One region of the Bacillus sp. LR_5 genome, then DNA from elsewhere that is predicted to be linked to it. Evidence: riboswitches for the same ligand, from Rfam matches in the RefSeq annotation. Region 1 holds a riboswitch; each other region holds the start of a gene.
What was found. A riboswitch is a leader RNA that binds a small molecule or an ion and turns the genes downstream of it on or off. The one in region 1 is predicted to bind S-adenosylmethionine.
Positions count from the first base shown of each region.

Region 2: it holds a riboswitch for S-adenosylmethionine, as region 1 does, so the genes downstream of both, metI (cystathionine gamma-synthase/O-acetylhomoserine thiolyase) here and RAC86_RS05980 (5-methyltetrahydropteroyltriglutamate--homocysteine S-methyltransferase) in region 1, are expected to answer to the same signal.
Region 3: it holds a riboswitch for S-adenosylmethionine, as region 1 does, so the genes downstream of both, metI (cystathionine gamma-synthase/O-acetylhomoserine thiolyase) here and RAC86_RS05980 (5-methyltetrahydropteroyltriglutamate--homocysteine S-methyltransferase) in region 1, are expected to answer to the same signal.

Region 1 is NZ_JAVAXX010000017.1:4,901-7,164, reverse strand. Features, by position in the region: gene RAC86_RS05985 (5-methyltetrahydropteroyltriglutamate--homocysteine S-methyltransferase) at 1-906, shown strand, start outside; SAM riboswitch class I at 975-1,081, shown strand; gene RAC86_RS05980 (5-methyltetrahydropteroyltriglutamate--homocysteine S-methyltransferase) at 1,159-2,264, shown strand, end outside.
Region 2 is NZ_JAVAXX010000002.1:20,420-22,683, reverse strand. Features, by position in the region: gene metI (cystathionine gamma-synthase/O-acetylhomoserine thiolyase) at 1-1,015, opposite strand, end outside; SAM riboswitch class I at 1,084-1,207, opposite strand; gene RAC86_RS00930 (esterase family protein) at 1,375-2,097, shown strand; gene RAC86_RS00925 (YjcG family protein) at 2,134-2,264, shown strand, end outside.
Region 3 is NZ_JAVAXX010000198.1:3,203-5,466, reverse strand. Features, by position in the region: gene RAC86_RS27275 (YjcG family protein) at 1-117, opposite strand, end outside; gene RAC86_RS27270 (esterase family protein) at 154-876, opposite strand; SAM riboswitch class I at 1,044-1,164, shown strand; gene metI (cystathionine gamma-synthase/O-acetylhomoserine thiolyase) at 1,232-2,264, shown strand, end outside.

The DNA.
Region 1 (2,264 bases):
GGGGAATTCCGACGTTCCTGGTGGCATTATGATTTCCTGGAAGGGCTTGACGGCGTGGAACCGTTCATCCCGGCTGAAGGGATTCAGTTCCATCATGCGAAAACAAAAGCACGCAGCATCAAAGTGACGGGAAAACTCGATTTTACGAGCCACCCCGCGCTTGCCGATTATCAATTTTTACATGAGACTGCCGGTGACGCGACACCAAAGCTGACGATTCCGAGCCCGAATATGCTGTTTTTCGGTGAAAAAGCCGATAAAGGGATTTATGACGACCAAGAGGAATACTTTCATGATCTGGCCCAAGCGTACAAAAAAGCAATCAAAGCCTTCTATGACGCTGGATGCCGCTATCTTCAGCTTGATGATACGTCATGGTCTCTCTTCTTTGAGGAAAAAGGCAGAGAGGTCGTCCGAGCGCTTGGGGGCGATCCAGAAACATTGCCTGCCTTATTCGCCAAAACGATTAACGATGCAGTGGCAGACCGGCCTGATGATTTAGCAATCACGATGCACATTTGCCGCGGCAACTTCCGTTCAACTTGGGCGGCATCAGGAGGCTATGACGCTGTAGCGGAAACGATTTTGGATGGCTTACATTTGGACGGCCTGTTCTTGGAATACGATGATGACCGCTCCGGTAACTTTGATCCGCTCCGTTTCGTGAAACGCAAGGATCTGCAAATTGTACTCGGTTTGATTACATCGAAATACGGCGAGCTTGAAAATCCTGAGGATGTGAAGCGCCGAATCAATGAAGCGGCGCGCTTTGTCAGCCTGGATCAGCTGTGCCTCAGCCCGCAGTGCGGTTTCGCCTCTACAGAAGAAGGCAATCTTTTGACAGAGGAGCAGCAATGGGCGAAGCTGCGCCATGTGATCGACATCGCCAACGATGTGTGGAGATAATCTATCATTGACAGAAACATAAAATGTGTGAATAATAGATACTATCAGAAAATTTCATAAAAAGGTTTTCCTTATCAAGAGAGGTGGAGGGACTGGCCCTGCGATACCCGGCAACCGCTGTTTAACAGAATGGTGCTAAATCCTTTAGAGCAATGATTGCTCTTGAAGATAAGGTTGAGATTGTCACACAAGCTCTTCCTTATCCAAAGGAAGAGCTTTTTTATATTCGAATGGAAAGAAGGAATGGACAACATGCCACAACAAACAACACCCGCAGAACAAAAATCACTTCAAAGAAAAAAACCGCCGTTTCGCGCGGATCAAGTCGGAAGCCTGCTGAGATCTGAGCCCGTTAAAAAAGCGCGGCTGCAAAAAGCGGCCGGCGAGATTACGGCTGAGCAGCTTCGCCAAATCGAAAACGATGAAATCACCCGCATTGTGGAAAAACAGAAGGAAACCGGCCTGAACGTCGTGACAGACGGTGAATTCCGCAGAGCGTGGTGGCACTTTGATTTCCTTGAAAACTTAGATGGCGTTGAGCCGTTTACTCCTGAGCAGGGCATTCAATTCCATAACGTACAGACAAAAGCACGCGGCATAAAAGTGACCGGTGATATCGACTTTTCAACTCACCCAATGCTTGAAGATTACTCCTTTCTCCATAGCATTGCCGGTGACGCGACGCCAAAGATGACAATCCCAAGCCCGAATATGCTGTTTTTCCGCGGAAAGCTGGAAAAGGATGCATACAAAAACGACTATCACCTTTTCCAGCACGATGTATCCAAAGCATATAAAAAAGCGATTCAAGCGTTTTATGACAGAGGCTGCCGCTACCTCCAGCTTGATGATACAGCATGGGCTGTTTTCTTATCTGAAAAAGGCTTAAAACAAATCGAAGCGTTCGGAACAACGCCTGACGAGCTTCGCCAGCTATTTGCGAAATCCATTAACGACGCGATTGCAGACCGTCCGGATGACTTGACCGTAACAATGCACATTTGCCGCGGCAACTTCCAGTCCACTTGGACAGCGGAAGGCGGCTATGACGCAGCAGCCGAAACCATTTTTGACGGCTTGAACCTGGACGGGCTTTTCCTAGAGTATGATGATTCACGCTCAGGCGGATTTGAACCACTCCGTTATGTGAAGCGCTCTGATCTTCAGCTTGTCCTTGGCTTAGTGACATCTAAATTCGGTGAGCTTGAACATCCAGACGATGTAAAACGCCGTATCGAAGAAGCGTCCCGCTATGTGAGCTTAGACCAGCTTTGCCTCAGCCCTCAATGCGGATTCGCTTCAACTGAGGAAGGCAACAAGCTGACTGAAGAACAGCAATGGGCGAAGCTGCGCCATGT
Region 2 (2,264 bases), on a different contig from region 1:
TGCAGACTCCGTTTGCGATGCGGATTTCTTCAGGAATATCCATGTGTGTCTGTGTGGCAGGGTATGTAATAAAGCTCTCCACCCCGCCGAGGCTTTCTGCAAAACAAATGGTCTTCAGCGCTTTTAAAAATGGGTTGACCCACTCTTCTTTCTGTAGACGGAAGGACAGCATGCCGCCTTTTCCGGGATATAGTACATCAGAAATTTCTTCCTGCTCTTCTAAAAACGCCGCAAGCTCCTGCGCGTTTGCCTGATGCTGGCGCATTCTGAGGCTCAGCGTCTTCATTCCTCTCATCAGAAGCCACGAATCAAACGGAGGCAGGACGGCGCCGATCGCATTTTGGTGTTGAAACATTTCCTCACCAAGCTGCTCATCCTTTACAACGACAAGTCCCGCAAGCAGGTCGTTATGCCCGCCTAAATACTTGGTTGCACTGTGAATCACAATGTCGGCTCCCAGCTCAAGCGGCCTTTGCAAGACCGGTGTATAAAATGTATTATCAACGATCAGCAGAAGACCGTACTCTTTTGTGATCCGGGCGATCTTTTCAATGTCCGCCTCCTGCATGAGCGGATTTGTCGGTGTTTCCACAAACACCGCTTTTGTATTCGGCGTAATCTTAGAGCGTAAACAGTCCTCATCGCTGAAATCATCGTAATGAAAGGTCAATCCATATTTTTTCCATTCGTTTTCAAACAGACGATATGTGCCGCCATATAGGTCCGATGAAACGATCAGTTCATCTCCGCTTTTAAACAGCGCCATAATCGTTTGGATGGCAGCCATTCCCGAACTGAAGGCAAGCCCTCTCGCTCCGTTTTCTAAGCTGGCGATCGCGTCCTCAACAAGCTGGCGTGTCGGATTTTTTGTGCGGACATAATCAAATCCGGTAGATTCTCCGATTCCTCTGTGGCGGTATGCTGTTGATAAATAAATAGGAGGACTCACTGTTCCCGTTACTTCGTCGCTTCGGTTTCCAATTTGGGCTAATTTCGTTTCAACGTGCTGTGACATATAGCTGACACCTTCCCTTTTCAAAATAAAAAACCCCTTCCTCATAAGAAGAAGGGGTTTAACGCTTCTTCTTATCTTCCAAGCATAAAAAACGCTTGCTGGATTTAGCACCTTGGCGTTTTGCACATAATGCAAAACAAGCCGGTTGCTGAGGTTTCTAAGGGCCAGTCCCTCCACCTCTCACGATAAGAAATATCGATTTCAATTTTCTGATTGTTTTATATTAGCGCAATTTGCAGTTTATTTCAACACTTTTTTCTTCGAGTTCCGAACAGTTTAAAGAGAGAAATTTCTAATAATTCATGGTACAATAATGGAAAACAGCAAGAAAGTCTAGTGATGTCCTGGAGGAATGCATTATGGCACCGAAAAACGGCACAGTGCAAGAAAAGAAATTCTTTTCAAAAGAGCTTAACGAGGAAATGACATTGCTCGTTTATCTGCCGTCCAACTACTCCCCGCTTTATAAATACCATGTCATTATCGCGCAGGACGGCCACGATTATTTCAGGCTGGGGAGAATCGGCAGACAGGTCGAAGAATTGCTGTCCAAGCGAGAAATAGACCGGAGCATTATTATCGGTGTTCCTTATAAGGATGTAAAAGAGCGCAGAAAAACCTATCATCCGGAAGGCTCAAAATTTTCGGCGTATAAACGGTTCATCGCCCATGAGCTCGTTCCGTTTGCGGATGACGAGTATCCAACCTATCAAGTCGGCTACGGTCGGACGCTGATCGGTGATTCTCTCGGAGCGACCGTTTCTCTTATGACAGCGCTTGATTATCCGAATATGTTCGGAAACATCATCATGCAGTCTCCCTATGTTGACAAACATGTATTGGGAGCTGTGAAACAGTCAGACGATATCAAACACCTCTCTATTTATCACCAAATCGGAACAAAAGAAACTGACGTCCACACGACAGACGGAAACATTCTGGACTTTACAGAACCGAATCAGGAGCTGAAACAGCTGCTGGAGGAGAAGCTTTCCGATTATTATTTTGAATCATTTGACGGAGATCACAAATGGACATACTGGCAGCCGCTCATCACGCCGGCGCTGAAAAAAATGCTTTGATATTCTATCATACTTTATTTCCAGGAGGGACATAATATGAAATACGGAATCGTTTTATTTCCATCAAAAAAACTCCAAGACCTTGCGAACTCTTACAGAAAGCGCTATGATCCGAGCTATTCCCTGATCCCGCCCCATTTGACGCTGAGAGCATCGTTTGAATGTAA
Region 3 (2,264 bases), on a different contig from region 1:
TGCTCTCAGCGTCAAATGAGGCGGGATCAGAGAGTAGCTTGGGTCATAGCGCTTTCTGTAAGAGTTTGCAAGGTCTTGGAGCTTTTTTGATGGAAATAAAACGATTCCATATTTCATATTATGTCCCTCCTGGAAATAAAGTATGATAGAGTGTTAAAGCATTTTTTTCAGCGCCGGGGTGATGAGCGGCTGCCAGTATGTCCATTTGTGGTCTCCGTCAAATGGCTCGAAATCATAATCGGAAAGCTTTTTCTCCAGCAGCTGTTTCAGCTCCCGGTTCGGTTCTGTAAAGTCCAGAATGTTCCCGTCTGTCGTGTGGACGTCAGTTTCTTTTGTTCCGATTTGGTGATAAATAGAGAGGTGTTTGATATCGTCTGACTGTTTTACGGCTTCTAGTACGTGTTTGTCAACATAGGGAGACTGCATGATGATGTTGCCAAACATATTCGGATAATCAAGCGCTGTCATAAGTGACACGGTTGCTCCGAGCGAATCACCTATCAGCGTTCGGCCGTAACCGATCTGATAGGTTGGATACTCATCATCTGCAAAAGGAACGAGCTCATGGGCGATGAACCGTTTATAAGCCGAAAATTTTGAACCCTCCGGATGATAGGTGTTTCTGCGCTCTTTTACATCCTTATAAGGAACACCGATAATAATGCTCCGGTCTATTTCGCGTTTCGACAGCAATTCCTCAACCTGTCTGCCGATTCTCCCCAGCCTGAAATAATCGTGGCCGTCCTGCGCGATAATGACATGGTATTTATAAAGCGGGGAGTAGTTGGACGGCAGATAAACAAGCAAGGTCATTTCCTCGTTAAGCTCTTTTGAAAAGAATTTCTTTTCTTGCACTGTGCCGTTTTTCGGTGCCATAAAAACATTCCTCCAGGACATCACTATACTTTCTTGCATTTTCAATTATTGTACCATGAATTATTAGAAATTTCTCTCTTTAAACGGTTCGGCACACGAAGAAAAAAGTGTTGAAATAAACTGTGAATTGCGCTAATATAAAACAATCAGAAAATTGAAATCGATATTTCTTATCGTGAGAGGTGGAGGGACTGGCCCTTAGAAACCTCAGCAACCGGCTTGTTTTGCATGTGCAAAGCGCCAAGGTGCTAAATCCAGCAAGCGTTTTTTATGCTTGGAAGATAAGAAGAAGCGTTAAACCCCTTCTTCTTATGAAGAAGGGGTTTTTATTTTGAAAAGGGAAGGTGTCAGCTATATGTCACAGCACGTTGAAACGAAATTAGCTCAAATTGGGAACCGTAGCGATGAAGTCACGGGAACAGTGAGTGCTCCTATCTATTTATCAACAGCATACCGCCACAGAGGGATCGGAGAATCTACCGGATTTGATTATGTCCGCACAAAAAATCCGACACGCCAGCTTGTTGAGGACGCCATCGCTAACTTAGAAAACGGCGCGAGAGGGCTTGCCTTTAGTTCGGGAATGGCTGCTATCCAAACGATTATGGCGCTGTTTAAAAGCGGAGATGAACTGATCGTTTCATCGGACCTATATGGCGGCACGTACCGTTTATTTGAAAATGAATGGAAAAAATACGGATTGACTTTTCATTATGATGATTTCAGCGATGAGGACTGTTTACGCTCTAAGATTACGCCGAATACAAAAGCGGTGTTTGTGGAAACGCCGACAAACCCCCTCATGCAGGAGGCGGACATTGCACATATTGCCCGGATTACAAAGGAGCACGGTCTTCTGCTGATCGTAGATAATACATTTTATACACCGGTCTTGCAGCGGCCGCTTGAGCTGGGAGCTGACATTGTCATTCACAGCGCAACCAAGTATTTAGGCGGGCATAACGATCTGCTTGCTGGACTTGTCGTGGTGAAGGATGAGCAGCTCGGAGAGGAAATGTTTCAGCATCAAAATGCAATCGGCGCCGTCCTGCCGCCATTTGATTCGTGGCTTCTGATGAGAGGAATGAAGACGCTGAGCCTCAGAATGGGCCAGCATCAGGCAAACGCGCAGGAGCTTGCGGCGTTTTTAGAAGAGCAGGAAGAAATTTCGGATGTGCTGTATCCCGGAAAAGGCGGCATGCTGTCCTTCCGTCTGCAAAAAGAAGAATGGGTCAATCCGTTTTTAAAAGCGCTGAAGACCATTTGTTTTGCAGAAAGCCTCGGCGGGGTGGAAAGCTTTATTACATACCCTGCGACCCAGACGCACATGGATATTCCTGAAGAGATCCGCATCGCAAACGGGGTGTGCAATCGGTTGCTGCGCTTTT